Regions from separate parts of the Marinomonas posidonica IVIA-Po-181 genome, predicted to be linked through region 2. Evidence: predicted binding sites of a transcription regulator. Region 2 holds the regulator's gene; each other region holds the start of a gene.

Region 1 (7,835 bases), 1.4 Mb from region 2:
GTCACGATCCAAAACAGCGACGCCTTGCGTTACTGATGTCGTCAGCGGCTTACGCTACTTCGGATCCTGTATGCCTCACAGACACTATGAGTTCTAAGTGATGTTTGTGGTGATATCTCCTTTTCACTACAGTTGTTAATAAGCGGCTATTCAGTAGTAGTATTCGTTCGCTATCGCTCATGCTATAAGGCCGTGAAGTGTGTGAGAGTGTTTGAGTTAGAGTGTCATGTGTATCACGGGGCTATAAAAAAATCCTGCAAGGAAGATAGTTACTTGGATCTCATATTTAACTCGATTATGGTTCCGATGAATGATTGAGTTACTATGAGGAAATGTTGGCAAGCCTTTTTTGATTAAAAGCTTATAATGGTGGGCTTTGCCTCAGAAAAGGGCAGTTGTTTTACAAATAGGTGCAAATTTGTTCAAAACTTGATTGACCCTGATGTTAAAAGAGGACTACAATCAAGTTCGTTTAAAAGAGTTGGCAATATTTATGTCCAGAGTTGCGAATACTACGTTAAGTATGTTCGATCCTGTTAAGTCATAAGTAATACCGAGTTTTTTTAGCACTTTAACGGAATGTTCCGTGTAAATTAACTTAACCTACAGGATAAACAGACATGTCTGACGTAGTAACTGGTACAGTAAAATTCTTCAACGAAACTAAAGGTTTCGGTTTCATCACTCAGGATCAAGGTCCTGATGTATTTGTTCATTTCTCTGCTATCAACAGTTCTGGTTTCAAAACTTTGGCTGAAGGCCAAAAAGTTGAATTCCAAGTAGCTCAAGGTAAAAAAGGCCCTGAAGCTCAAAACGTAACACCTTTATAGGGTAGCGTTTTAAGAGACTTGATCTAGTATTAGATTGACAAAAGCGACTCTCGAGTCGCTTTTTTTGTATCTGAATTTTGAGTTACCTATAGAATCAGAATAGCGAATCTGATGATGTATATGATTTTTTCTAAAGGAGGTTCTAATGGCCGCTAAATCATTACAAGAGCAGCTTTTAGGTGCTGGTATTGTTGATAAAAAGAAAGCCAAAAAAATTAAGGCTGAAAAGTTACAGCAGAAGCAAAAGGTAAAAAATGGCAAAGCTGTTGATGACGAAAAAGATAAGCGTCAGGCTGAATTAAAGCAACAAAGAGACGATAAGCTAGAAAAGGATCGTCAATTAAACTTGCAGCGCCAAAAAGACATTGAAAATAAAGCCATTCATGGGCAAATCAGACAGATGATTTTGCAGAATCGAATTGCTAAAGAAGATGGCGACATTGCTTATCATTTTACGGATAATAAAAAAGTTAAGCAGCTCTATATTAGTCAGAGCATGCACAACGACTTGAGTGGTGGCCGATTAGCAATTGCTAAGCTTGATGCGCAATATGAAATTATTCCTGAGCCTGCAGCAGTAAAAATCAGTGAGCGTGATGACAGTTATATTCTGGTTTGTAATAACAGAATTGAAGCGGTTGATGATGATCCTTACGCTGATTTCCAAATTCCTGATGATTTAATGTGGTAATTCGTACCAAGGTTTTGCTTAAGTAAGGCCTTGGTCGCCTATTTATGTACTTATTTTATTAAGATTTTACACTTATCTTTCGATCCTTTAATTCTCTTTCTTGTATTTTACTCCTTATTATCTCCATAATTTTTTGCTGTATTTTCATTAACAAACTGATTTTAAAGAATAATTTAGATATTCATTTTTCTATCTCCCTCCTTCTTTTGTAACAGATGTCATGAAGTATGTATGATTCGTGGATTGGTTATGCAATTAATGTGCGTGCTATTGTTAATTTCTGGAGAATGTTTAGATTGTTTTAGAGTTGCTTGCAAGTATCAAGCGCCTACAAGAAACTATGTACACATTAAAGGGAAAACGAGAATGAAAAAATCGATTATTGCTATTGCTGTATCTAGTGCAGCCCTTGCGTCTGTATCCGTTCACGCAGCTGAAGGTTCAACCGTTGACGTTTACGGTAACATCCAATATGCGTACACAGATACAGATGATGGTTCTGAGTTTGCTGACAATGGCTCAACTTTTGGTTTCAAAGGCGAAACCTTGATTAATGATGACCTAACAGCTTTCTTCAAATATGAGCTTGAAGCTGATGCAGACGAAAAAAATGGAGATGTCAGTGTTGGTCTTGACCAAGCTTTTGTTGGTCTAAAAGGTGGATTCGGTAAAGTGCAAGTAGGTACGTTTGACAGTATCTATAACAATGCTATTCAAGATTCTGTCGATCAGTTTGAGAACCTAGGCTTCACATCTAATCCTTTGACAACTGAAGGCGATACAATTGCGTACTTTTCACCATCTATGAATGGTTTTGAAGTTCAACTGTCTGCACAAGTTAAGGGTGATGCTGAAGAAGCTGAAACAGTAGAAATTAATGAAACTGACTTCACTATCGAAGACGGTACTGCTGTAACTGCAGTGATAAAATATAGTACAGACGCTTTAACATTAGCCGTTGGTTATGATGGATTAGATAATGTGGATGTGGATATTAACGGCACATATGGCTTGTCTGTTGGCTATCAAGCAACTTCTAATCTTAATTTAACGGCCAAGTTTGAGAGCACTGATGATCTTCAGGATACAGTAGGTCTAGCTGCACGCTACGGTTACGGTGCAGGTGATTTATATGCTTCTGTTCAATCTATCTCTCCAGAAACTGGTGATGATTTTAACGAATACGGTGCTGGTGTGACATACAGCCTTGCTTCGAACGTATATGTGTACGGTGAAGTGGGTAGCTTTGAAAATGCCTCTAACAGCGACACAGACACTCAAACAGCGGTTGGTGTTTATTACGGTTTCTAAAATCAGACATACTTGATTTTATTTACTCTAAGGCTTCTTCTAGGTGGTTTGAAGGTCGGAGCCTTATGTTAAGTACGATCATTCAAGGTTCCATATTTCTTCTCTTGTAGGCGGATTGTTGGAACATTTTTGGCACCAAGTGGCAACATTTGGTGCCTTTTTTTATTCCTAATAAGTTGATTCTTTTACGGATTTACTTGATTACAATTTAAGCTAACCGTTAAACTGAGTGTATTTTGTTCAGTTGGTTATTGCTTATGCTCAATATGGATTTTGCTCAAACTGTCTTTATAGATACGAATCAAGAGGAATGGATTGGTAGTCCTATGACAGGCGTGTTTAGAAAGCCTCTGGCGCGAGAAGAGGCAGAAAGAGGACATGCGACCAGCATAGTGCAATATCAACCCAAGTCGGTTTTCCGCCCTCATCCTCACCCTTTAGGAGAAGAAATTCTTGTTCTTAATGGTGTATTTTCTGATGAGTCAGGGGATTTTAAAGCGGGCAGCTATTTTCGTAACCCTCCTGGCACCAGTCATGCTCCTCATAGTGATGAGGGGTGTTTACTGCTTGTAAAATTGCACCAGTTTCATCCTTCAGATTTAAATCAGGTGACCTTGGATACCTCTAGCATTTGGTATCAACAGGAGTCCTCCATTTTACCTTTGTATCAATATGGTGAGGAAAGGGTGTATTTGGTGCGTATGACAGGTGAAAATACCTTAACCACCTTTGCTTTGTCTCAGGCGGTCGAGATCTTTGTCATATCTGGATTAGCGAACTATGGCGAGTACAAATTGCCTGCAGGCGCTTGGTTTCGAGAGCCTAGCTTTTCACCTGAAGAATGGCGAGTTGATGACGAGTGTTTTATCTGGCTTAAAACGGGCCATTTTTAATGAGTTTAAGGTGTGTAGTGTGAAATATATAGTGCCTGTTCAACAACAAATCAGTTTGCCTATTGAAGGCGATGATCGATTTTTTCCGGTTGGTCGAGTGTTTTGCGTTGGTCGAAATTATGCGGCTCATTCAAGAGAGATGGGCGATGACCCAGATCGTGATCCTCCTTTCTTCTTTAAAAAAGATGCTACTTGTGTAATTCCGGTAGGATTTTCAGAAGAGTCTTCGATCGTTTATCCGTTAGCCACTTCTCAATTTGAATACGAAGTAGAGCTTGTTGTGGCACTTGCTAAGGGAGGGAGTAAATTGTCTATCGAAGACGCAGAGGAGTCTATCTTAGGTTATGCCGTTGGTCTGGATATGACACGACGAGATCTTCAAGCACAAGCCAAAAAAAAAGGGCGCCCTTGGGAAGTCGGTAAGTCATTTGATGAGTCAGCTCCCATAAGTCCAATTGTGTTAAAAAGTGAAGAGTTGAGCGAAAAAGTACGAAAGGCCGAGATCGGATTAAAGGTAAACAGTGTTGTTAAACAGATGAGCTCTGTTGATCATTTAACCTGGTCTATTGAAGAAGTGATTTGCAAGTTATCGGAAGTATATGAATTGCGTCCAGGTGATCTCATTATGACGGGTACGCCCGAAAACGTAGGTCCAGTCATAGAAGGGGATGAAATGTTGGCTTGGGTTGAAGGTTTAGGTGACATTAGCATTCGAGTTACTGGTTAAAGTTAGTATAAGCTTGTTGTAGTTTTGAGGTGGCTGGGTGTTGGTATTCTGTTAGTAGATGAATGGCGACTTCAGCCGTACATAATCCTGTCTGTTTTTGGTTGCGACGTTTGCTGTACGTTGATTGGCTGTTCTGTATTTCATGGTGGGTGAAATCATGGAGATAGGGAGAGCGATTGTATATCTTTCGAGCTTGTTGCCATGTTCCATCAAGGATAATGAGATGTTTGATTGGGGTATAAAGTGAATGGCTGCTTTGTTTTTGAGTTTGATCAATGGGGTAGATTAATAAGGTGTCTTGCTTATTAAGTGCTAAGATAGCTGGGTGTGGATCGACTCTTGACCATTCTATGATTTCACAATCTTGTTGCAGTGCTTCCTTTACTAATTTCCCTGTTCCAGAGCTTTTCTTCAGTTCTTCTGAATGAGTTATGAGCCACAGTTTCATACAATCTACTCTCAAAAAGTTTAGTATAGCGAGCTTTGTTGGAGAGAGAAGTAAAAAGCCCAAATGAACTGGCTTTTTACTTCTTCATTATGTGTATTCAGTGTTTCATATTACTCTTTGCCAATAGAACCTATTTTATGAATGGCAAGGTCAGCTCCGTTAAATTCATCTTCCTCTGAAAGACGTAAACCACTGATGGATTTAATTGCGCCATATACGATTAGGCCACTGATCAAGGCAACTATGGCACCAATCACACTGCCTATGATTTGTGTATAAAAGCTTACGCCACCTAAACCACCGAATTGCTCAAGGCCGAAAATGCCAGCGGCGATGCCGCCCCAAAGTCCACATACACCGTGCAAAGGCCAAACTCCTAAGACATCGTCAGTATGTTTTAGTTTTTGTTGGATGAAGGTGAATAGGAAAGTGAAGATTGCACCAGCGACGACTCCAGTCGCCAGTGCTCCGATAGGGTGCATGATGTCGGAACCAGCACAAATGGCCACAAGACCTGCTAAAGGACCATTGTGTATAAAGCCTGGGTCATTTTTGCCAAAAATCATTGCAGCCAATGTCCCACCGACCATTGCCATTAGTGAGTTCACCGCCACTAAGCCGCTAATACCATCTAGCGTTTGTGCTGACATAACATTAAAACCAAACCAGCCTATACACAGAATCCAGGCTCCTAAAGCAAGGAAAGGGATATTAGATGGCGCAAAGGCGACCAATTTCCCTTGTTTGAAACGACCATTACGTGTACCTAATAATATAATTGCAGCTAGGGCCACCCAGCCACCAAAAGCATGAACTACCACAGATCCTGCAAAGTCATGGAAAGGGGCACCAAAAGACTGCTCAAGCCAAGCTTGAAAACCGTAGTTACCATTCCAGACTAACCCTTCAAAAAATGGATAAGCAATACCAACAATAAGAGCAGCAGAGATTAACATAGGATAAAACTTAGCACGCTCAGCGACTCCTCCTGAGATAATGGCGGGAATAGCAGCAGCGAAAGTCATTAAAAAGAAGAATTTCACTAGCGCGTAGCCATTGTTCTGAGATAAGACGCTGGCACTATCAAAAAAACTCACCCCGTAAGCAATTTGATAACCAACGAAAAAATAGACCAATGCGGATATGGCAAAGTCGGTCATGATTTTCACTAGAGCGTTTACTTGGTTTTTATGACGCACAGTTCCCACTTCTAAAAAAGCGAAGCCTGCGTGCATAGCAAACACCATAATGGCGCCGAGTAATATGAAAAGTGTATTCGAACTTGATATCAGAGTTTCAACTGCACTGTTTGAGGGTGTCACAAGTGGTCTCCTGTGTGTTTTTTTGCCCCAAAATGGGGTTCGTTGTTGTTGTTTTGCATTGTATTGAGGCTTTATGTGGCCGAAATAATAACAAATACTTGATTTAGGAAGTTTTTAAGCAATATTTGTTCCATTTTTGCATCTAATTGGTGCTTTCTTTTGTTTGCGCCCTAATGTGGGGGGTGTTTGTTTCTGCTTTGAAATGAGGTTTAAAGAAGGTGGTAGGTCTATTGGCGATGAATGTAAAGGAAGTTTACTTTTTTTAACAATACTTGTATTCGAATTGCTTTCTATTTTTTTTTGAACATCATACTATCTGTTGATTGTTACTTTTATTAAGATAATTATTATCTTATGTAAACTTAACATTAAGTTGTTTCTTAAAATTATGGAACAATCGTATTATTTAATGGATATTATTTATAATAACGAGGTTATTATGTCAGATCAGTTGGTTTCTGGTGTTGTTAAATGGTTTAACGACGAGAAAGGGTTTGGTTTTATTGAACGTGATGGTGGTGCTGATGTGTTTGTTCATTTCAGAGCAATCAATGGCACAGGCCGTAAAACTTTGCTTGAAGGACAACAAGTAACTTTTGAGGTAACTCAAGGTCAAAAAGGCCCTCAAGCAGAAAACGTTACGATTGTATAATTGACATAATTTGTCATTATAAAATACGAAACCATGTTGCCTAAGGTATTCTGATAGGATGCTTTAGACAACATGGTTTTTTTTTGACTAATTGGTGTATTTTTTTTGATGCCTATATTGTATTCCTTTAGACGTTGTCCCTATGCCATTAGGGCACGATATACGCTGGCCTTGCTTGACTGCGTAGTGTCTCTTCGTGAAGTCGACTTGAAATCGAAGCCCATGGCTTTAACGTCGTTAGGAGGAAGAGCGACTGTGCCTCAGATGTTGGACGAGCAAGGTAAGCGTTATCCTGAAAGTTTGGATATTATGTTTTGGGCTTTGAAACAGACCGATAAAAAAGAGCTTATTGAGTCACTTTGGCCAAGCTCAAGTGTAAAGCAGGCAAAAGTGAGTACTTGGATTTCCTATAACGATAATCGCTTTAAGCATTGGTTAGATCGTTATAAATATGCTGACCGTTACCCAGATGGAACAGAGTTTGATTATCGACAAAGGGCAGAAGTGTTTATTAAACGTTTGAACAAGCGGCTAAATCAACGTAAATATTTATTAGGGGATGATATGAGTCTTGCTGACATTGCCATTTTCCCTTTTATTAGGCAGTTTTCTAATGTCAATAAAGATTGGTTTGAAAATTCTGAATACGATAGTTTGAAATTATGGCTTGATTGCTTTGTGAGTGATGAATTTTTTACTGAGGTAATTATGAAAAAGCTAGCTTCTTGGCAAAATGGTCAGCTTGATATCCTGTTCCCATTTTGCCAAGAAGGCAAATTTGATTAATGTATATTAATCAATTAAACCAAATGAAACCCAGTACCAAAAGCCAGGATCTGCATCATTAGGTAGTTTAAAACGAATGAAGTTTCCTTGATCGTTTAAGTATTCAGAGTTAGGAAAGTTGGATTTTAAGATATTAAGGTTTAGTTTTGCTAACTTTTCTTGCGAAAGGTCTTGA
Region 2 (7,835 bases):
CTTACCGCAAGAAGCGTCAATCTTTAGAAAAATGTCAGTCGAAGACAATATTTCAGCCATCTTAGAAACTCGTAAAGGCCTAACCAAAGCCCAACAAAAAGAAAGACTGGAATCTCTGCTGGAAGAATTTCACATTACCCACATTCGCAAAAACCTGGGAATGGCACTATCGGGTGGCGAACGTCGACGAGTTGAAATCGCCAGAGCCCTTGCTATGAATCCTAAGTTCATCTTATTAGATGAACCTTTTGCTGGTGTCGATCCTATTTCTGTGGGTGATATCAAACTCATTATTAAACATTTACAGGACAGCGGCATTGGCGTTTTAATTACCGATCACAATGTTCGAGAAACCTTGGACATTTGCGATAAAGCCTATATCGTAGGCAACGGTTATATCATTGCCTCTGGTGAAGCCAGCGACATTATCAATAACGAACAAGTGAAAAAAGTCTATTTAGGCGACGACTTCCGCCTGTAACCCCTTATCATTGTTGTAGAAAGGGAGTAGTATGCATAACTCGTTCCAATTTAATAAAACAGACAGAGTTGCTCCATGAAGCAGTCTTTACAGCTAAAGCTCGGTCAACAATTAACCATGACCCCACAACTGCAGCAAGCCATTCGCTTGCTGCAGCTTTCGACGCTGGATTTAAAGCAGGAAATTCACGAATTTCTTGAATCTAATCCATTACTCGAGCTAGACGATGACGAAACCACATCGCCTGAACTTCCCACTAGCATTGAAGCAAAAACGGACACCGAAACCAATAAGGACAACAATCTCAATGATAATGAATCAGGCGAAGAAGCACGTTTAGAATCCGAGTGGACAGAAAGCATCCCTGAAGAACTCTCCATTGATAGTAATTGGGATGACACTTATCAAAGTTCTGCGGCGGTCAGTGATTCCAATAGTTTTGACAATGAAATGGACTTCGAAAGCCGCAACGCCCCGGCTGAAAGCATTCAAGACCATTTGATCTGGCAATTGAACCTCACTCACATGTCCGATCGAGACCTGGAAATTGCTTACGCTATTGTGGATTGTGTTCAACCCGATGGGTATTTAAGCACCACGCTAGAAGACATTTTAGAATCTTTAAGCTTGGACCTTGAAGAGCTCGAGCTAGATGAGATTCACGCCGTACAACACAGATTACAAAGGTTTGATCCTATTGGCGTATGCTCAACCGACCTACGCGATTGCCTACTGGTTCAATTTGAAGCGTTTCAGGATCACCCTCTTTATAAAAGCACACAAAATCTGATTAGCCATTATCTACCTCTTTTAGGCAGCCGAGACTTTGTCCAACTAAGTCGCAAAACCAAGCTAAAAGACGAAGCGTTAAAAGAAGTCATTCATCTAATCCAACAACTTAACCCTCGACCTGGCTCCGCCATCGATGAAGACGATACGGATTATGTGATTCCTGATGTTTCAGTCAAAAAACGCAACGGCACCTGGCAGGTTGAGTTAAATAACGACGCTTTACCACCTATTAAAATCAATGAAACCTACTCTGCCATGGCAAATACCGCGTCAACGGCAGAAGATGTCAGCTATATTAAAAACTCTCTACAAGAAGCCAAATGGTTCATGAAGAGTTTACAAAGCCGTAATGAAACACTGTTAAAAGTCGCTAGCTGCATTGTCAGTCGACAAATTGATTTCTTTGAATTAGGTGAAGAAGCCATGAAACCCATGGTTCTTCATGATGTTGCGGAAGAAGTTGGGATGCACGAATCAACGATCTCACGTGTCACCACGCAAAAATATATGCACACACCAAAAGGCATTTTTGAGCTGAAATTCTTCTTCTCCAGCCATGTAAACACCGCTTCTGGTGGCGAATGTTCTTCCACCGCGATTCGAGCTATGATTAAAAAGTTGGTCGCCGATGAACCTGCTAAAAAACCGTTAAGCGATAACAAATTGGCCACCATTTTAGCCGATCAAGGCATTCAAGTTGCACGACGAACCGTTGCAAAATATCGAGAGGCGATGAACATCCCTCCTTCAAATGAACGTAAAAGATTGATTTAACAGGTATAAAGTTATCATGCCATTAAACTCACTAGTAAAAGCCGAACTCGTACTTGCCAAACAAGACATTGTCAGCAAAAAGCGCGTTCTAGAAAGCTTAGCCGAGATCACCTCCAATCGCTTGCACTGCGACAATGAAGCTGTGTATGACGCGTTATTAGGCCGTGAAAAATTAGGCAGTACAGGCATTGGTAATGGCATTGCCATTCCTCATTGTCGCTTGGAATCCGCCAATCATACTGCGATCGTGGTGATGTCGTTACAAACACCTATCGACTTTGATTCAATTGATAAACAGCCTGTGGATTTGATTTTTGCCCTCATCGTACCTCCGAATGAATGCGATCATCATTTATCTACCTTGGCACAAATTGCTGAATTAGCTCAGTCACCAGACGCTTTAGCCAAGCTGCGTGCCGCACAGAGTAATGAAGACTTATATATCAGCTTTGAATCATTAATTTAAGGAGCACAGCATGCAGGAAGAAACCATCACCATCATTAACAAGCTTGGTCTGCATGCTCGCGCCGCTGGCAAGCTCGTTGAAACCACTTCTCGCTTCTCTTGCGACATCACCATTGAAAAAGAAGGCCGTAATGTTGATGGTAAAAGCATCATGGCCATGATGATGTTAGCCGCTGGAAAAGGCACTGAAATTCTCATCAAAACCAATGGTGAAGACGAAGAAGACGCAATTAAAGCCGTCGTTGAATTAATTAACAATCGTTTTGGCGAAGACGAGTAATACTCGATGTCAGAAAAAACGTTAAGTCATCTGCAAACGGTATCGGAGTCCCTCGAGTCTGGTGCCACGATGCAGATCAGATATTTGCTTAACGGTGCACTGCCAGCACAAGACGTCGCACGCTTACTTGAATCCTCCCCACCAAAAGAACGAAAACTTCTTTGGGAGCTAATCGATTCTAATAATGAAGGTGAAGTACTCCAATATCTAACGGAAGACATTGGTGTACAGTTCATGAAAGAAATGGATACAGAACGATTGGTTGCTGTATCCGAACATTTTGAAAGTGATGACCTAGCCGATTTATTACAACACTTACCAGAAACGATTGTAAAAGAAGTTCTGTCCTCCATGACCGCCCAGGACAGAACCCGAGTAGAAGCACTATTAAGCTACTCTGAAGATTCTGCTGGCGGTTTGATGAACACGGATACCATCACCATTCGACCCAACATTACAGTTGATATTGTGTTCCGCTACTTACGTCGCCACTCTAGCCTTCCAGACATGACAGACAACCTACTTGTTGTCAGTCGCTCTGATCGCCTTCTAGGCACCTTAACACTGACCAAATTGTTAGTCAGTGATCCTGAAAACACAGTACGCGATATTATGGACACCGACTGCACCGTTATTAATGCCGACACCCCAGCCAGTGAAGTCGCTCAATTGTTTGAGAAGATGGACTTAGTGTCTGCCCCTGTTATTGATGGCGACAGCAAGAAACTATTAGGTCGTATTACCATTGATGACGTGGTCGACGTTATTCGCGATGAAGCTGAACACTCTATGTTAAGTATGGCGGGCCTCGACGATGATGAAGATACCTTCTCTCCCATTTTGAAAACCACCAAACGACGTGCTGTTTGGCTTGGCATAAATCTTATTACTGCTTTTATCGCCTCTTATGTTATAGGCCTATTCCAGAACACCCTAGACCAAGTGGTTGCCCTAGCGATTTTAATGCCAATTGTCGCCAGCATGGGCGGCATAGCCGGATCTCAGGTGCTCACCTTGGTCATTCGCGGCATCGCCCTCAATCAAATTGGCTCGACCAATGCCAAATGGCTACTCAATCGAGAATTGATTGTGGGCATGATTAACGGCCTACTCTGGGCCAGTGTTATCGCAGCATTAACGGCCATCTGGTTTGACAACGTAAAGATTGCCTATATCATTGCAGGCGCGACCATTATTAATCTATTGTTTGCTGCAACAACAGGTACATTATTACCAATCTTCTTAAAAAAGATTGGTATCGATCCCGCTTTAGCGGGCAGTGTAATTTTGACTACCGTGACCGATGTGGTTGGATTCTTATCTTTCCTCGGACTCGCGACTATTTTTCTTGTATAGGTTCCCATGACAGATTTTGATCAATTCGAAAACGAAGAAGACATCCCTAAGAGCAAAACTCAGATCAAGCGCGAAATGGAAGCCTTGCAAGAGATCGGCAAAAAGCTATTGAAGCTTAGTAAGAATCAGCAAAAGAAAGTTCCTATGTCCGACACTCTAAGGGATGCTCTAGCCGAAGCCGATCGTATCAAGCACCACGAAGCCACCAGAAGACATTTACAGTACATTGGCAAGGTGATGCGTACGGAAGACTATGAAGCAATTGATCAACGCATTGCTTTGTTTGACTCGACTTCAGCGGCCTACAATAAACTCTTCCATCAACTGGAAATAAAGCGTGATGCTTTAATCGGAGAAAACAGCAAAGAAGAGCTATCAAACTATCTGGCCGATCACCCTGAAATCCAAGACATTCAGTTACTACGTCAATTAATTCGTCAATCACAAAAAGAAATGTCACAAGAAGGCAAAACAACCAATCGCAAAAAGCTCTTCCGCTTTTTACGCGAAACCGAAGAAAAGCGTCTTGGTTTAAGCGAATAACACTTTTTCGAAAGCATTTCGAAAAACAACTAAAAAGCTCGCTTTGATGCCATCAAAGCGAGCTTTTTTATGATCTATACTGGGCAATCGATTCTATAAGCGTCGATGCGATAGACAAGGCATCTTGTCTCGACATTTTATCAAATCCGATTTGTGGATTTGCTGTACAAAGTAACCCGGCTCTTCGGACAAAGACAATTGTTTATCACCGAAAGGCGAATATAGACTACTGTGCCCGTATGTTTGACGTTTCTCATTATGCCAACCACATTGATTCACGCCCAATACAAAACATTGATTTTCTATCGCACGAGCCGCTAACAACGTTGCCCAGTGAGCTTTTCCGGTAACATACGTAAACGCCGCGGGTACCAATAACAATTCAGCTCCCTGTTCTGCGAGTTGACGATAGAGTTCAGGAAAGCGTACGTCATAACAAATACTTAACCCGACCTTAAAGCCATCAACATCCACTACTTTTGGTAATAGATCACCGGGTTCAATCACCTCAGACTCCAGATAAGAACCCGCTTTGTCATCGACTGTGACATCAAACAAATGAATTTTATCGTACCTCTCCAGCAAGCTTCCATCCGGCCCTATCACCCACAAGGTTTGACGAACTCGTCCAGAAGAGATCGTCTCACCAGACTCCGTTTGAATAGATGGATGTGAACCAATCACCAAAAAAATATCCAACTCTTTCGCCAATTCAGAGACGTCTGTCAATATTTGCTGCTGAACATCAGACTCTGCTAGACGGCGCATCCCTTTACCATCGAACAAAAACACGTTTTCAGGCAAGACTACCAGACGAGCACCATCTTTAGCGGCCGCCGTCACTAAGCGTTTTACTTCTAACAGATTTTCATGCCAGGTATTACTGCTGGTCAATTGAATAGCGGCAACAGATAAGCTTTCCATTAATTTCACCTTTCTTCTTTTGACTTATAGCGTACCGGCGTCATTTCCGGATCACTAAATGAACCCTTCACCTGATATTGAACACTGGTAACTTTTGAAATTTGATCACCAATAAGTTTATCGGTAATGAACAATAACCCTGCCAATTGTGGGGTCCCCCAAATCAACCCAGCCAAAGGCAAGGTACCCGAAATTGGAAAGGTCGCCGTTAAGGTCTCGTCCAATGTTTCCTCAACAATATTGGCCGTACCGGACAAATACAATTCAGCGGCTGGAGAAATGATTGAAACCGGTGTTTTGGTTCTTAACACACCGTCATTCAATAACATTTCCCCTTTAAACTCATCATAAGTTAAACCAGGCTCATAAACATCAGAGAAGTCCAATGTTAAGCGTCGACTTAAAGCCCCTATATTAAAAATCCCCAATGCTTTCAAAAAGGCTGGCAACTCATCCACCGTACTAAAATTTCCATCTTCGGCCGCGAATGCAATGCGACCCGTTACCGACTCTCGGTCAAAATGGAATGGATGACCACGCCAACTTAAGGCCACATTAATGTTAAACGAGTCAGATGACACGAACGCTTCATTTGAAAATTTGCCAGTCAACTCGGCCAGATCCTTACCCTTAGTGTCGACAATAAATTCTACGTTCGAACTTGGCCCTGTATCCTGCCAAAACAAACTGGCGTTAAAATGACCTGTTTTCAACTTCGTTGAGATAGGATCTAACCTCAACGTATTGCCTTGTTTAGTTACTTTTAACTGCCAATCACCATAAGGCTTTCCATTTAAATACAACTCATCCACAGACAAGGTCATATTAGGCACATCTTTCGCAGCAATTGGTGCCCGATCCGCTTCATCAAAAGCATCAGCGCTCTTATCGTTTGGAGTTTTACCATCAACAGGAAGCTCGTCATCTTCTGCAAAGCGCCAGCTGAGAAAACCAAAATGCAAATCCGGCTGACCATTTATATCTCGCAAGACAAAATCTACTTCATCAGCATTGACCATCAACGCCTGATTTTGTGATTCATCATAACGGACTTTAAGGTTATTCCAGTGGTTACTTTCATTTACTTCAACGTGATCGACAATCAAATCTACTTCTGAAAGCCAACTCGGTAACCCAGACTTCTCCTCCTTAGACGCCATCCATTTCTTATGCACACCAAACATAATACCCTGCCACGAGGAGACAGACAGATCCGCGAGCTCACCTCTTACGACTAGACCTTTAGGAATGGTTTTGGCGAAAGGCACTACCTTAGTCGCACTTAATAATAATTCTCCGCCCGTAAAGCCACCTTTCTGTAACAAGAAACGTCCCTGAGAAAGCCCTTCATAATCAAAATCTACCACCAAATCTTGTTGATGCTGCATTAATGTAACGTCTAGCAATTTGCTTTCCATAGCAGCCTTCCCGATGGGCGCTGGCAATGACAATTCAGTTCCCTGTAAATCACTTTTAATATTAAGATCCACTTGCCCATCTTGCGATTGATTCACGGCCAATTTACCACTGTAGTGAGTAGAGCCAGATATTTGATCAATCAAAATATCAGGGAGTTTATGCCATTGAGCAATTTGCTGTAGCTGAACCTCACCTGATAGATCCCCCAAAACGGACATTCCTTGCTCAGACTCTACCGAAGACAAGGTTAAATACGATTGGCCGCCAAATAACATGGCATTGAACTCGGAGCCTAATAACCCCGTTTTTGGGTCGTAATTGAGTTGGCCTTTTTCAATTTCCAGAGATAAACCAATATCACCAATGGTCAACGGATTCTGGGCAAAATCCACCTGTAAATTTACTTTAGGCTCAAGCTGGCCATTAAACGGAATCGAGACATCGAATTGTCCACGAACCCCCCCCATCAATTGCCAGTTTTCAAAAGGTTTCAAAACAGAGTCAGCCAGGGGACTGGCAGACAGCATAGAAAGAATCTTTTGCGAATCGTCCTGCACTTCGCCCTTGATATTCAACCAATCCGCCTTACCGCTTACAACGGGGACAGAAATAGCAAGGTTAGACATAGGCAAGCTTTGCATCATAGCTGAATCAACTCGTACAAGAACACCAGATTTGTCTAATTCTAAATGACCCTGAACCGCGTTTGCGGTAGGCCAATTTTTATCAAAGGTTAAAGACAGGTTACGGGCATCCATTTGAAGTCGAACATGAGAATCATAATTATCCGACAAATTACT
Region 3 (7,835 bases), 950 kb from region 2:
TGCCTCATAGTTCACCTGTGGTTCGTGGTGTTGCACACATTCGTGGTGGAACCATTCCAATATTGGATTTGGGTTTGGCAACGGGGGCAAGTCCAATAGAAAACATCAGCCAGTGCTTTGTGATCATTACGGAATATAACCGTCGTATTCAAGGATTCTTGGTACGTGGTGTTGAACGTATTGTGAATATGAACTGGAGTGATATTCAGCCACCACCAAAAGGCCTATCAAATGATAATTATTTGACGGCGGTTTGTCAGGTTGACAAAGAGATGGTGGAGATCATTGATGTGGAGCAAATTCTTTCTGAAGTGGCGCCAATGCGACAAGATATCTCAGAAGGTATTGTGGATTCGGGGACACAAGAGAATGCGAAAAAACATCACATTCTTATTGTGGATGATTCATCAGTTGCTCGAAAACAAATCAAACGTTGTATGGAACAAGTTGGTTTTGCAACCACGGTTTTATGCGATGGTCGAGAAGCACTTGAGTTTTTACAGAATTTGGTCGCTGAAGGTAAAGATGTAACAGAAGAATTTTCTATGGTGATTTCGGATATTGAAATGCCAGAAATGGATGGTTACACCTTAACAACAGCGATTCGAAATGACAGTCGATTGCAGGATTTATTCATTCTTCTACACACTTCCTTAAGTGGTGTCTTTAACGAAGCCATGGTGAAGAAAGTAGGTGCAGATGGTTTCTTGGCCAAGTTCCAGCCGGATGAGCTGGCACGTTTGGCGATTGAAACAGTACAAGTGCAATCTGAGTAACGTAATGGATTGGGACGAGCTGAGCTCGTCCTTTAGTCTGCTTATTATGGAGTTTTAATGCTCAGCAGTACAAACACAATCACCCCAGCTGGCTATGGTCGCTTTAGGGAATATCTACAGAAAGTGTGTGGAATATCTTTAAGTGATAATAAGCAATATTTGGTGGCAAGCCGATTAGGTAAGATTTTAGAAAGAGAAAATTTTTCTAAAATAGAGCAGTTGGTAGACGCGCTTGATAGACCAATGAATGCTAAGCTAAAGGAAGAAGTCATCAACGCGATGACCACTAACGAGACCTTATGGTTTCGCGATACACATCCTTTTACCATCCTTCGTGAGAAAGTCCTGCCAGAAATGACGGGGGCTCCCTTGCGTATTTGGTCTGCGGCTTCATCAACAGGTCAAGAGCCTTATTCCATTAGTATGGTCATTGAAGAGTTTAAGAATGCTCGCCCTGGCGTATTGAAACCTGGGGAAAGGATTGTTGCGACAGACATTTGTACCAATATTTTGCAGCACGCAAAACAGGGTGAGTATGATAGTTTGGCGATTGCTCGTGGTTTAGGACCAGACTTACAAGGTCGCTACTTTGATAAATTAGATGATTCGACTTGGAAGATTAAAAGTCACCTGAGTTCTCGTGTGGATTTTAAGTATCTGAATTTGATTGATTCGTTTGCCGGATTGGGAAAATTTGATGTGATTTTTTGCCGCAATGTGCTCATTTATTTTACGGTGGATTTGAAGCAGGATATTTTACGAAGAATGCATGCCTCCCTTAAACCAGGTGGGTATTTATTTCTTGGCGGTTCTGAAGCCTTGAGTGGGTTGTCAGATTATTTTGAAATAGTGCAATGTCATCCTGGGATTGTCTATAAAGCCAAGCCGCGTTAGACCTTCTTTCATTGGAATATGAAAAGCCCATCTTAGACCTTAGGATGGGCTTTTTTTGTTTTTATAGCCTATCTTTTAAGTTGCCGCTTTTTGCCGTTTTAGAAAATGATGGATATAACCAATTGAAAAATATGAATATTTTTTTTGGCATCATAATTGCTATATAAGATTATCTTTGATTTTTTGTTTGAGGGTTAAATGGCGATTTCCTTTGCAGGTGCCTTTGCTGGACATGATAAAGCATTAGAATTTCGTAGTGCTCGTGCGGCGATATTGGCGAACAATATCGCGAATGCAGATACTCCAAACTATAAAGCACGAGACGTTAGTTTTGATGCAGCTTTTAGTGATGAAATGAAGCGACTGCAATTACAAGGTACCAATGATCGACATTTTGCTCACGCAGCAGAAAGTGATGTTTCGGGTGATTTGCTTTATCGCAATCCAGAGCAGCCTTCATTAGATGGGAATACCGTAGACATGCAGAGAGAGCAGGCAGAATATGCGCAGAACTCGATGCAATTTGATACAAGCTTCATGTTTCTGGATCGTAAGATCAGTGGCATGAGAAAAGCGCTGACTGGGAATTAATGACGATGTCTTTAAGTAATATCTTTACCATTTCTGGCTCGGCAATGAGCGCTCAAACGGTTCGTTTGAATACCATTGCCAGTAATATGGCAAACGTCGACAGTGCGGCCAGTTCAGCGGATCAGACTTACCGTGCTCGCAAGCCAGTGTTTTCTCAAATGATGAATAACAGCATGCGTGATCGCGGTTGGCAAAATACTAAACTGGATGAGACGGGCGCTGGCGTTGGCGTGCAAGTTCAGGCGATAGTGGAATCTGATGCGCCGCTGCAACCTCGCTACGAACCAGATCATCCAATGGCGAATGAAGAGGGTTACGTTTTTTATCCAAATGTTAATCCAATGGAAGAGATGGCGGACATGATGTCGGCTTCCAGATCATTTCAAACGAACGTGGAAATTATGAACTCTGCAAAAAGCATGATGCAAAAAATGCTGACGCTTGGGCAATCTTAGGAGCAGATAGATGGCAAATATATCTGATAAAAATGGGCTTGGTGGGCTGATTTCACAATACGGTACCGAGGCGGCAAAATCGAAAGCCGGTATCGAAAAACCAGAAGTGAAGCCGGAAGAAGGCGCGTTAGCTGACCAGAATGTCTTTTTAAAGCTCTATATTGAGCAGTTGAAAGGGCAAGACCCAACTGCGCCTCAAGATGCGAACGATATGGTGGCACAAATGTCGCAGTTCAGTTCATTGGAAAGATTGACCAGTATTTCGGATCAACTGGAAACCATGGCGACATCGTTAACGTCGAATCAGGCATTGAGTGCATCCACCTTGGTTGGTAAATCAATTTTGATGGATGGTGATAAGGCGAAGATGACTGATGGTGTAGACCCTTTAGTGGTGAAAGCCGTTGTGCCTGAATCGTCTAAGAGCGCGGTCCTGAAAATCTATGATTCAAACAACAGCCTGGTCAGAACGGCACCATTGGATACGGGTGAGTTCAGTTGGGATAAGTTAGACGATGAAGGTAATTCTTTGCCGTCTGGTGAATATCGTTTTGCCGCCACTTCAACCAATGCTCAGGGTGAGACATCGTCGATGTCAACTCGAGTCCCGACTCGGATTCAAGGAGTCACTATTAATGGTGAAGATGGCACGATCTTGAACGTTGAAAATCACGGCAAGATTAAATTAACCAATGAATTAGAAATCTTAGGGTAACTGGAGAGCGTTATGGGATTTAATACTGCACTGTCTGGCATTAAAGCCTCGGCTGATTATTTAGGTGTTACAGGTAATAATATTGCCAACGCTGATACCACGGGCTTTAAGAAATCGAGAATTGAATTTGATGACCTATACAATACCAGTGTATTAGGTGCGGGTAGTGGTAATAGCATTGGTTCCGGTGTGAGCGTGAGTAAGGTGGCGCAAGAGTTTTCACCAGGTAACCTGTCTTACACAGACAACAATTTAGACCTCGCGATTGATGGTAGTGGCTTTTTTGTTTTGGATGCTGGGATTGCCCAATCCTATACACGAGCAGGTAACTTCAAATTAGACGAAAACGGTTTCCTAGTAACCAATACTGGTAGTCATGTTCAAGGCTTTAATGCCGTGGAAGGTGTGGTGGGTGGTAACTTGGATGATTTGAAGATTCCGACCGATCGTATTTCTCCTGAAGCGACTACGGAAATGGAGTTGCAGGTCAATCTTAACTCTAACAGTGACGATGTGCCGCCGTTCATAAAGGAAGATTTCGATCCACTTAATCCTGATACTTACAATTATACCCAAACACAGGGTGTGGCAGACGCTGAAGGTAATACCCACATCGTTACCTATTATTATGCGAAAAGTGAGTTACCAAATACCTATCGAGTGCACGCCACTGTAGACGGTAATATCACTGATGATACGGGCGCGGCTTTCCTTGGTGAAACCTATGCGACCTATAACTCGGCTGAAGCGGGTGAAGATTTCAATGGTGATGGTATCAATGAAGCGCCTTTTGAGTTGCTCTACCTGGGAGCGGCTAATCCAGGCGTTACTGACATTGAGGCAGGAACGAAAGCTCCGATTACTGTGACTGGAACCTTGGGTGGGATGGCCTTAACGTCGACGCTTGAAGCAACTAATGTGCGAGATCCTAGCTCTGTAGCACGTGAAGCGTTTGATCCGTTAAGTCCTGAAACCTATACCTATGGTAATACTCGAAGTATTTATGACTCCTTAGGTGAACCTCATACGATGGGTTATTACTTTATTAAGCAAGGTGAAAATAATACCTATGAGATGAGAATCACGGTTGATGGTGAAGAGACATTTAAAGATCCTCTGACGGGTGAAGATACTCGTTTTTTAGAAAAGGACACGGCTGTAAGTTTTGATGCAGCGGGTAATTTAATGGGGGCTTACCGTGGTTTGCCGCCTTTTGAAGTGGCTCAACCTATTAACCTTGAAATTGTCGGCTTGGATCCAACTAATCGCGGTAAAATTGCGCCACTGGATTTAGTGGGTTCGACTCAATTTGCTTTAGAAAATTCTGATACCTTTGAGCAGGATGGCTTTTCGGCTGGTGAGCTGCAAGGGGTGTCTTTTGATAGCGATGGTTTCCTAGTTGCCAGTTATACTAACCAACAAACGGCAACACTTGGCCAGATTGCTTTAGCCTCTTTCGATAGTACAGACGGTTTGATACCGTCTGGGCATACGTCATGGTTGGCGAGTAAAGGATCTGGTGCCGCTGATATTGGTCGTCCAAACAGTGGAACATTAGGGAAAATCCAAGGGGGGGCGTTAGAAGAATCTAACGTTGATCTGACGTCTGAACTGGTCTCTCTTATTGAGGCACAGCGTAATTACCAAGCGAACAGTAAAACATTAGAAACAGAAAATACTGTCACGCAGACGATCATTAACCTTCGTTAATTTTCTGGAGAGAGAAGTTTTATGGCCGAAGCAGTTTGTTTGCTTCGGCTTTTTTTTGTGCCTTTTTTAAGTTGGTATGAATCTTGTAAGAGCCTTATCTAGATAACCTGATTTTTGTTTGGAGTGGGCAATGGATAAAGCATTATATTTGGCAATGAGCGGTGGTGTTCAGACCATGAATGCTCAAGCAATTCATGCGAATAATTTAGCCAATGTGAATACGACGGGCTTTCGATCAGATTTTGAGCAGGCGCGTTCAATGCAAGTATATGGGGACTATTACCCCAGTCGTGTGTATGCGATGACAGAGAACCCAGCGACGCGATACACACAAGGTGACATGATTCAAACGGATCGTAATTTGGATGTGGCCATTAGCGGTGATGGTTTTATGACGGTCTACGATGAGATGGGGCAAGAGGCTTATACCCGTGCTGGTGATTTGCAAATAAATGCCGCAGGGCAACTGGTAACAGGACGAGGTTTGCCAGTAGCTGGTGTTGGTGGACCAATTTTTCTTCCGCCTGTCGATAATATCAATATTATGGCCGATGGCTCTATTTCAGTTGTTCCTCAAGGTGGAGCCGCAAATGAAGTGGCGGTGATTAACCAGATTAAGTTGGTCAATCCAGACCCTCAGAATCTTCGTAAGGGGCAAGACGGTTTGATCCATACTCGAGATGGCCAGTTTTTAGAGGCCGATTTAAATGTGCAATTAGTTAGTGGTTTTATTGAAGGCAGTAATGTGAATGCTGTTGAGGAAATGACGCACATTATGAATTTGGCACGACGTTTCGAAATGAATGTAAAAATGATGGATACGGTAAGAGAGAATGCCAATTCATCGGCACGAATATTACAACGTACCGCTTAACAAAGATGACATTTAAGCGTGCATACCAATAGTAAGCATAGATTGACAGAAAGAATGGAGCGGTTATGAATTCGGCATTATGGGTAAGTAAAACTGGCTTAAGCGCAATGGACAAACAATTGAATACGGTTGCCAACAACTTGGCAAACGTATCGACTACCGCCTTTAAAAAAGATCGAGCTGTCTTTGAAGACCTAATGTATAAAACGGTTCGAGCTCCGGGTGGCTTAAGTGCTCAAAATGCTGAATTGCCATCTGGGTTGCAATTAGGGACGGGGGTAAAAGTCGGTGCGACGCAGAAAGACTTTTCTAATGGCGATTACAACATGACGGATAGACAATTAGACATTGCTATCCAAGGCAAGGGTTTTTTTCAAGTTTTACAACCTGATGGCACCGTTGCGTACACTCGCGATGGTAGCTTCCAGCTGAACAGTGAGGGGCTCATATCGACCTCAGGTGGTATGGTGTTAGAACCTGGCATTCAAATTGATCCTAATGCGATAGAAATTATTGTGTCGGATGATGGTGTGGTTTCTGTGAGAATGAGTGGGGAGGCTGACCCTCAAGAAGTAGGGGCGATCAATATAGCGGGCTTTATTAACCCAACTGGTTTAGGCGCAGCAGGTCAGAATATTTTCACTGAAACCAATGCCAGTGGGCCACCAATTGTGGGCGCGCCGGGAGAGGATTCTCTGGGAACTTTGGGTCAAGGTATGTTGGAAGCATCCAATGTGAATTCGATTGAAGAGCTTGTGAACATGATTACGACACAGCGAGCTTATGAGATGAATTCGAAAGTCATCGCCTCTGCTGATGGCATGATGAGCTTTGCGATTCAGCAGTTATAACAAGAGTAATTAAGAATGAAGATAAAACTTTTTCTGTTGGCCTCACTCAGTTTCTGCTTAACAGGCTGTTTAACTTGGGACATCGATCAGCAGGCCGTTGCGAATGCCGCCGCGGCGGGTGCGGCGGGTGCGGTAGCCGATGCGGTGGTGGATGCCGTAACAGATGAAGATGATGACGCGTCAGAAGATACGCCAGCAGAAGAAGATCGTAAAGGATTTGTCCCCGACCCGAATGATCCCTTGAATGGGCCAGAGGTTACTGAGGCGATCCAGCAAGATGACCCATATTATACGCCTATTTATGATAATGGCATGGGCTCGGCTCAAGCGCCAACAGGTGGCATTTATCAAGCAGGTATGGGGGATGTCTTTTTTGGTGATCAAAAAGCCAGTAAGGTCGGTGATATATTGACGATCAACCTCAATGAAACAACGACTTCGAATAAAGCCAATGGGGCGACAGTCTCTAAATCATCATCAGCGACCATTGAAAACCCGACTGTGCTGGGGCAGGAGTTAAGGATGGATACGACATTGCCGCAGCAAGGAACCGATTTCTCCGGTAATGCTTCAGCTAACCAGAATAACAGTTTAAGTGGTACGATAACGGTAACCGTATACAAGGCATACTCAAATGGTCTGTTGGCGGTGAGGGGTGAAAAATGGCTACGTTTAAATCAAGGGGATGAGTACATTCGTTTTTCTGGATTAGTGCGTAAACAAGACATATCCCCAGACAATACTGTTGAATCCCAGCGTGTTGCGGACGCCAGGATTACTTACTCTGGCACTGGTGAAGTCGCCGCGGGCAGTGAGCAAGGTTGGGTAAGCCGTTTATTAAATACTCGAGATATGCCTTATTAATCTTGAAGGTTGAAATTGAGAAACGATGGGTTTCTCACAATAGGTGATTGAATGAAGTATTTTGCATTAATGATCGTTTGGTTCTTGTCAGTATCGGCTCAGGCA
Region 4 (7,835 bases), 1.7 Mb from region 2:
AGACTAAGCTCTTCTGAGCATAAAAAAGAGGCATTTTGCCTCTTTTTTATGCCAATACATTGCTCTCTATCCCTCAAGACTCTGTTGAAAATCGATCAGTAGTTTGCGATAACCAGCAACATAACTTGGGTAAGCAAGTTGCCAGCCTTGATTACGTAAATAGTCCGCCAGAATGCGTTTACCTGACTGTGGCGCTAAGCCTTCTTGTAGGTTAGCTTTGATCGCTACTTTAAGGCTAGTCGCAAGCCAAAGCTTTACTTCCCACATAGACACGGGCGTTTGATCCGTCACAATCACATGAGCAGGCATATCTTGGTCTGTGAGTATCAGCTCTGCCAGCAGCAATAAGGCCGCGACCACATCATCACGATGCACGCGATTCGTCCAACTGTTAGCCCCCCATGCTTGCTCCTTCATCACCTTCTTCATTAACGCAAAACGACTAGGCCCATAAATACCAGAGCATCTTGCTGATACGCAGGTGAATGTCTGCTGTAACAAGGTTTCCGTTTCTATTAATACCTTGGCAGTGACTGAATTTGGCTGAGCGGGACTTTGTTCATCAATCCATTCACCCTGGTTTTGACCGTAAACACTGGTGCTGGAAACAAACACAAGCTTTACTGGACTTATCGAATGTTGATAGCGACGCACTAACACTTGTGCGGTTTCATAATACGCTTGCCGATAGCCCGCTTCACTTCGCTCATTTGGCGTCATGATTAAGAATATCAGCGCCACGTCTGGCAAAACATCATCAGACAATTCTCGCAAGTCTCCCGTAATGCCTTCAACGCCTTCAGGAAACTCAGTACCACTTCGACGGATGCCCGTTACTTGATGACCCTGTGACACTAAATCCTTGGCCAGACCCGTTCCAAGATCACCGCAACCTGCAATCAGTACTTTTGCCATTGAGTCTCTCCTAACAATGTATTGGTCTAGTTTATTGATCTATTAACAGCTTGCCTTAGTTTGCAAAGGTGATGATAGTAAGGAACTGAACACCACAAAATGTCCGTAACAAAAATGAACGAGTATACTTTATTAAATCATGTATTATCATAGTTATTAGTAATAATGGCCTATCAGGCAAGGTGCACCATGACATTAACGGAATTAAAATACATTGTAATGTTGGCTGAAGAAAAGCACTTCGGTCGTGCGGCTGATCGTTGTTATGTTTCACAACCAACTCTGAGCGTCGCCGTTAAGAAACTGGAAGAAGAGCTCGGTACAGCCATCTTTGAACGCAGTAAAAGCTCCGTATACATCACCCCAGTAGGCGAACAAATCATCACTCAAGCCAAGCGAGTGTTGGATCAAGCGAACATGATCAAAGAGTTAGCCAATGCAGGCAAGAACCAGCTGACCGGGCCACTTAAAGTCGGTGCAATTTACACCATCGCACCCTATTTGTTTCCAGTGATGATCCCATCCTTGAGACATATCACGTCTGGTATGCCGCTTATCATAGAAGAAGATCTGACCGAAAACCTGCGCCCTAAACTTCGCAATGGCGAACTGGATGCCATTATCGTCGCCTTGCCTTTCCAGGAGCCAGACGTCGTGACTCAACCTATTTATGAGGAAGAGTTCGTAGTCCTCATGCCGAAAAACCATTCTTGGACACAATTAGACAGCATTAATACCGATCAGCTCTCTAGCGACAACCTTCTCTTGCTGGGTAAAGGGCACTGTTTTAGCGAACAAGTATTAGAAGCCTGCCCCCTTTTAACGGACAATGACGTCAATAATGGCCGTACTGTGGTAAATGGCAGTTCATTAGAAACTATTCGTTATATGGTGTCCTCTGGGCTTGGGGTGACGGTATTGCCAAAATCGGCCGTGACCAACATTGACCACACTATGCTGGCAGTACGACCCTTTGCTGACCCGGTTCCAAAGCGAACAGTTGCCTTAGCGTGGCGCGCCAGCTTTCCTCGCCCTAAAGCCATTGAGTCGGTCAGTCAGTCCATTCGCGACGCCTGCAAACAACTCGATTTATAAGCAGTATAGTAAGATGATAGATGGATTAGACACACAGGATGTCCGAGAATTAAAAGGCGTGGGAGAGGCAATGGCGGAGAAACTCGCTAAAATGCATCTTCATACCGTACAGGATTTGCTCTTCCATCTTCCCATTCGCTATCAAGATAGGACCCGGATTGTGCCCATTGGGCAACTTGGGTTTGGTGACGAAGCGGTCATTGAAGGCCAAGTCATAAGCTGCGAAGTCAAAATGGGCAAGAGGCGCAGTTTATTATGTCGCCTCAAAGATCACTCTGGCAGTGTCTGTCTCCGCTTCTTTCACTTTTCAGCCGCGCAAAAAAAGCAGCTGGAATCCGGTAATCGAGTACGCTGTTTTGGCGAAATTCGTCGTGGGAGTGCCGGTTTTGAAATGTACCACCCTGAATATAAACTGATTGAAGAGAATGCCGCGCCTCTAGAATCGTCTCAACTAACGCCTATTTACCCACTGACGGAAGGTTTGACCCAAACCAAAATTCGGCAACTATGTGAACAAGCATTAGAGCGGCTTACACCTTACAACTTGCAAGAATGGTTACCTGACGAGCTGCGTAACCAATTTAGTTTACCTTCTCTGAATGAGGCCATTCAATTTCTGCATCATCCGTCACGAGATGCAGATCTGGAATCGCTCAAGCAAGGACATCATCCTGCACAATATCGATTGTCGTTCGAAGAGTTAATGGCACATCAGTTATCTTTAATTGGTAAGCGGGTAAAAGCCAAACAAGACAAGAGTGTCAAAGTCTCCGAGGCTGGGGCGCTTAGCGAACAACTGTTAGCACAATTACCTTTCACGCCCACTCAAGCCCAGCAGCGCGTATTCAGTGAAATCCTTAAGGATTTATCGACGGGGCACCCCATGCTACGTCTTGTACAAGGCGACGTGGGGTCAGGTAAAACACTCGTAGCAGCCCTAGCGGCGGCGGCTGTAGTGCAAGCCGGTTACCAAGTGGCCGTGATGGCGCCAACTGAAATTCTTGCTGAGCAACATTATGCGAACTTCACTCAGTGGTTTCAGCCACTCGGCTTACAGGTCGCTTGGATGACCGGCAAACTCAAGGGCAAAACCCGAGAACAAGAGCTCAAGCTCATTGCCTCAGGGCAAGCACAGATTGTGGTCGGTACCCACGCGTTATTTCAAGAAACCGTTGAGTTTGACCGTTTAGCGCTGGCCATCATAGATGAACAGCATAGATTCGGGGTACATCAACGCATGGCCTTGCGAGAAAAAGGCATGAAACAAGGCGTTCAGCCTCACCAGCTCATCATGACAGCGACGCCCATTCCTCGGACACTGGCCATGTCAGCTTATGCCGATTTGGATTGTTCTATTATCGATGAACTCCCGCCTGGTCGCACGCCCGTCAACACCATAGTCGTGTCGGATCAACGTCGCCAAGAAGTGATTGAACGAGTAAAAAGCGCCTGTCAGGAGGGCAAACAGGCTTACTGGGTATGTACTTTAATTGAAGAGTCCGAAGCCCTACAATGCCAAGCCGCCGAAGATACTGCTTTGCTATTGCAAGAGCAGTTGTTTGGTTTGCGCATTGGTCTAGTTCATGGTCGCTTAAAAGCACAAGAAAAAGCCGATATTATGGCGCAATTTAAAGCAGGCGAAATTCAACTGCTCGTCGCCACCACCGTTATTGAAGTGGGTGTGGACGTACCAAATGCCAGCTTGATGGTTATTGAAAATCCAGAACGCCTCGGTTTGGCTCAGCTGCATCAATTGCGAGGCCGTGTTGGACGAGGACAAGCTGCCAGTCATTGCGTCCTGCTCTACAAAGCCCCTCTTGGACAACAGGGTAAAGCACGCTTATCGACTATGAGAGAAACCAGTGATGGTTTCAAAATCGCGGAAAAGGATTTAGAGCTAAGAGGGCCAGGAGAGCTTTTAGGCACCCGACAAACAGGTTTATGGGAGTTCAAAGTAGCCGATTTGCAGAGAGATAAAGCCTTGTTAGACGATGTGCAACGTGCCGCAGGATTATTGCATCAGAACTTCCCTGATCACATACCACCTTTATTAAGCAGATGGCTGCCGAATCATGACCAATATTTAAATGTCTGACGTTTAAGGGATATTGACGACCGTGGTGCTCTTCACTTCTTCCATCGCCACATAAGTTCGAGACTCACGCACATGAGGTAAGGTCAGCAAGGTTTCACCCAGTAACAATCGATAAGAGTCCATATTCGATACACGTGCTTTCAATAAATATTCAAAATCCCCTGCAATCAAGTGACACTCTAAAATTTCTGGGATTTCAGAAACAGCGGTTTTGAATTCATTAAAGCCTTCAGGGGAAGTGGTTTTCAGTCTGATCTCAACAAACACCAATAAACCCGCATCCACTTTTTTCGGATTGACCAGAGCGCAATAGCCAGTAATATAGCCATTTCGCTCCAATCGACGAACACGTTCCAAGCAAGGAGTCGCACTCAAACCAACACGACTCGCCAACTCCACATTGGATAAACGACCGTTTATTTGTAACTCACGTAGAATTTTTTTGTCCAATCGATCAAGTGGTTTTGTTGAGTTATCCATTTGATATGGATCTCCTTACTAAACATCTAAGAATCGCTAAGTTTACCATGTAGAGGGTAATTTTGGGAAAGCGCTTTATCCATTATATTTTGTATGGACTTTGTTTTCACAAAAAAAGCACCAAAACAAAGCGTCGAACATATGCACGCACAAATATGGACTAAAGAATTATCAATACGCCCTAAAAAAGAGCAAAATGAAAAACATCCTAAAGCTTAACGTCTTGTTTTATTTAAACTAAATATTATCTAACTAAATTAGACCATCTTCTTCAACTAGACCATTTATCGTCAAACAAAGTGCAATAAATAAGTACATTAAGCCATGTTTTTAATATTTTATTCTTGACTATGACCCAAAAGAGTAATTCTATAGGGGCATGTGATGATCCTTTAGAGGAATCGTCTGCATATGTAAGACAACAAGAATAATTGAATGTTGGCATCAACTTTGCTTCTAAAACCATAGATTTCAAATTGAATCTATCGAAATTCTGCAAAATTACAACATACATATAAAATCGCCTGGGAGGCTCAATATAATGAAATCCAATGTAGGTAAATTACTGTCTACTGCTGCTATTGCTGCAACAATCAGCACTGGTGCAGCCGCTGCTACCTTAGATGACGTAAAAGCAAAAGGCTTCATCCAATGTGGTGTGAGCCAAGGTGTTCCTGGTTTCTCTAATGCAGATGTAAACGGTAACTGGACAGGTATCGACGTTGATGCTTGTCGCGCTACTGCTGCTGCCATCTTTGGTGATGCACAAGCCGTTAAATTCACTCCTCTTTCTGCAAAAGAACGTTTCACTGCCCTTCAGTCTGGCGAGATTGACATGCTGTCTCGTAACACGACTTGGACTTACACTCGTGATACGTCTCTAGGTCTAGATTTTACTGCGGTAAACTTCTATGACGGTCAAGGTTTCATGGCTCGTAAAGATCTAGGCGTTGAATCTGCTCTGGATCTTGACGGTGCAACCGTTTGTACTGAACAAGGTACAACCACTGAATTGAACATGGCGGATTTCTTCCGTAAGCATAAAATGAACTATGTTCCTGTTATCGTACAGAAAGCGGACGAAGCACTAGCAGCATACGCTTCTGGTCGTTGTGACGTTTTCACAACAGATAAATCAGGTCTTGCGGCTCACCGTTCTAAACTTGCGGATCCAAGCGCTCACGTTATCCTTGCAGAAACGATCTCTAAAGAGCCTCTAGGTCCTGTTGTTCGTCACGGCGACAACCAATGGAAAGACATCGTAACTTGGGCTATGTTCGTTCAGGTAAACGCTGAAGAAATGGGCATCAGCTCTAAAAACGTTGCTAAAATCAAGTCTGAGTCAAACGATCCAGGTATCCGTCGTCTACTAGGCGCTGAAGGTAACATGGGTGAGTCTCTAGGACTTGGGGCTGATTGGGCTTACAACATCATCGCTGAAGTAGGTAACTACGGTGAAGTGTTTGAGCGTAACGTAGGGCCAAATACACCTGTCGGTCTTCCACGTGGTATTAACAATCTATGGACTGAAGGTGGTGTTATGTACGCGCCACCAGTACGTTAATACCTAAAGCGACTTGCTTCGGGTATTTATCCAGCGACTCATAGGAGTCGCTGGATTTCTCCCCCCTTCCTTACACATCTGACGAGCATTTCAACTGCCTGAAACAAGATGAGCGATAAAAATAGTTCAAGTATTAAAAATTTTTTGAATGATGCAGGCAATCGAGCCCTCATTTTTCAAGTTGTGCTTCTAGCCGTGGTGGTTTTCGTAGGTTATTACTTATTTACTAACTTACAAGCCAACCTGGCAAATCAAGGTATTTCGACTGGTTTTGCATTTTTAAATCAACCAGCTGGATTTCCCGTTCTTATTCACCTAATTGAGTATACCGAGGCCAACACCTACGGAAGAGCATTTGTTGTTGCTCTGATTAATACCGTTGTAATCTCTTTAATGGGGATCGCGTTGGCGACTATTATTGGTGTTGTGATGGGCTTAGCCCGTCTTTCTAATAACTGGTTGGTCGCACGATTAGCAACAGTTTACGTTGAAACATTACGTAATATCCCTTTATTGCTACAAATGTTTTTCTGGTATTTTGCGGTTCTAGCAACCTTGCCTATACCTAAGAACAGCATCATTTTTGGTGATTTCTTCTTAAACAAACGTGGTATCTATTCTCCCAACCCAATCACCCAAGACGGGTTTGGCATTGTGATCGCAGGTTTTATCCTATCCATCATTGCATCCATTGCTTTGGTTGTTTGGGCTAAAAAGCGTCAAACCAGAACAGGACTCTGGTTTCCAGCTTATTGGGCGTCTTTCGGCACCATCATAGGAATTACCTTCCTAGCATTAGTGGTTTCTGGATTCCCTATTGAGTTTGACCTGCCACAAAAGAGTCGTTTTAACGTCACAGGGGGCATGGTTCTTCCACCCGAGTTTGTGGCGGTATTAGTGGCACTGTCTACTTATACAGGCGCCTTCATTGCTGAGATCGTTCGTGCAGGCATATTGTCCGTAAACTGGGGACAAACCGAAGCGGCGCGTTCTTTAGGCCTAAAAGACAGCCTAACGCAGCGCTTAATTGTCTTGCCTCAAGCATTGCGAGTGATTATTCCACCTCTTACTAGCCAATTTCTAAACTTAGCGAAAAACTCATCATTGGGTGCGGCTATCGCTTACCCTGAATTGGTAGCTGTTGTTATGGGTACGACGCTGAACCAAACAGGTCAAGCCATTGAGAACATCGGTCTATGTATGTTGGTTTACGGTACATTGAGCTTATCTATCTCAATGTTTATGAACTGGTATAACAAAAAAATGTCACTAATAGAGCGCTAGGAGGAAGAACATGGCTATTGAATTCAAACCATCACCAAGCCTTCCACCACCAGTGAATTCTGTTGGTGCGGTGGCGTGGGTTCGTCACAATTTATTGTCGTCCCCACTGAACGTATTTTTAACCCTGTTTAGCTTTTATATTTTATATTTGCTGATCCCACCCGTTATCGAATGGGGCATTGTCGGAGCAACCTTTTCGGGTGCATCAAAAGCCGACTGTACTGGTGACGGTGCTTGCTGGGCATTCGTTGGGGTCTATTTTGAACAGTTTATGTATGGACTGTACCCATCAGAAGAAACATGGCGCATTAACTTAACCTTGATTCTATTGGTGATTCTATTAGGTACATACGCTGTTAAAACAGTGAATAAACTATACTTATCCCTAGTGATTTTGGTGGT

The links. Region 2 encodes sigma-54, which starts transcription at its own class of promoters, with help from an activator protein. Its sites were predicted from a motif close to TGGCACNNNNNTTGCTNT; they were not measured.
Region 1: a site for sigma-54 is predicted at 6,338-6,355, ahead of MAR181_RS03490 (ammonium transporter). Genes of this name have one in related genera too.
Region 3: a site for sigma-54 is predicted at 1,816-1,833, ahead of flgB (flagellar basal body rod protein FlgB). Genes of this name have one in related genera too.
Region 4: a site for sigma-54 is predicted at 5,025-5,042, ahead of MAR181_RS17650 (amino acid ABC transporter substrate-binding protein). Genes of this name have one in related genera too.

Annotation. Positions count from the first base shown of each region.
Region 1 covers NC_015559.1:754,651-762,485, forward strand. Annotated here, with positions in the region: gene MAR181_RS03460 (cold-shock protein) at 621-830, shown strand; gene MAR181_RS03465 (DUF2058 domain-containing protein) at 976-1,521, shown strand; gene MAR181_RS03470 (porin) at 1,888-2,832, shown strand; gene MAR181_RS03475 (cupin domain-containing protein) at 3,090-3,725, shown strand; gene MAR181_RS03480 (fumarylacetoacetate hydrolase family protein) at 3,745-4,452, shown strand; gene MAR181_RS03485 (tRNA-uridine aminocarboxypropyltransferase) at 4,442-4,900, opposite strand; gene MAR181_RS03490 (ammonium transporter) at 5,011-6,222, opposite strand; gene MAR181_RS03495 (cold-shock protein) at 6,662-6,874, shown strand; gene MAR181_RS03500 (glutathione S-transferase) at 6,983-7,660, shown strand; gene MAR181_RS03505 (outer membrane protein assembly factor BamD) at 7,667-7,835, opposite strand, start outside.
Region 2 covers NC_015559.1:2,150,055-2,157,889, forward strand. Annotated here, with positions in the region: gene lptB (LPS export ABC transporter ATP-binding protein) at 1-481, shown strand, start outside; gene MAR181_RS10100 (RNA polymerase factor sigma-54) at 557-2,047, shown strand; gene ptsN (PTS IIA-like nitrogen regulatory protein PtsN) at 2,064-2,513, shown strand; gene MAR181_RS10110 (HPr family phosphocarrier protein) at 2,524-2,793, shown strand; gene mgtE (magnesium transporter) at 2,800-4,149, shown strand; gene yjgA (ribosome biogenesis factor YjgA) at 4,156-4,692, shown strand; gene MAR181_RS10125 (carbon-nitrogen hydrolase family protein) at 4,786-5,616, opposite strand; gene MAR181_RS10130 (YhdP family protein) at 5,622-7,835, opposite strand, start outside.
Region 3 covers NC_015559.1:3,100,818-3,108,652, reverse strand. Annotated here, with positions in the region: gene MAR181_RS14265 (chemotaxis protein CheV) at 1-776, shown strand, start outside; gene MAR181_RS14260 (CheR family methyltransferase) at 834-1,670, shown strand; gene flgB (flagellar basal body rod protein FlgB) at 1,869-2,261, shown strand; gene flgC (flagellar basal body rod protein FlgC) at 2,267-2,716, shown strand; gene MAR181_RS14245 (flagellar hook assembly protein FlgD) at 2,727-3,431, shown strand; gene MAR181_RS14240 (flagellar hook-basal body complex protein) at 3,444-5,141, shown strand; gene flgF (flagellar basal-body rod protein FlgF) at 5,272-6,015, shown strand; gene flgG (flagellar basal-body rod protein FlgG) at 6,081-6,866, shown strand; gene MAR181_RS14225 (flagellar basal body L-ring protein FlgH) at 6,882-7,730, shown strand; gene MAR181_RS14220 (flagellar basal body P-ring protein FlgI) at 7,782-7,835, shown strand, end outside.
Region 4 covers NC_015559.1:3,818,434-3,826,268, forward strand. Annotated here, with positions in the region: gene MAR181_RS17625 (RidA family protein) at 1-7, shown strand, start outside; gene MAR181_RS17630 (NAD-dependent epimerase/dehydratase family protein) at 67-915, opposite strand; gene MAR181_RS17635 (hydrogen peroxide-inducible genes activator) at 1,105-2,010, shown strand; gene recG (ATP-dependent DNA helicase RecG) at 2,024-4,105, shown strand; gene lrp (leucine-responsive transcriptional regulator Lrp) at 4,109-4,585, opposite strand; gene MAR181_RS17650 (amino acid ABC transporter substrate-binding protein) at 5,127-6,149, shown strand; gene MAR181_RS17655 (amino acid ABC transporter permease) at 6,258-7,433, shown strand; gene MAR181_RS17660 (amino acid ABC transporter permease) at 7,444-7,835, shown strand, end outside.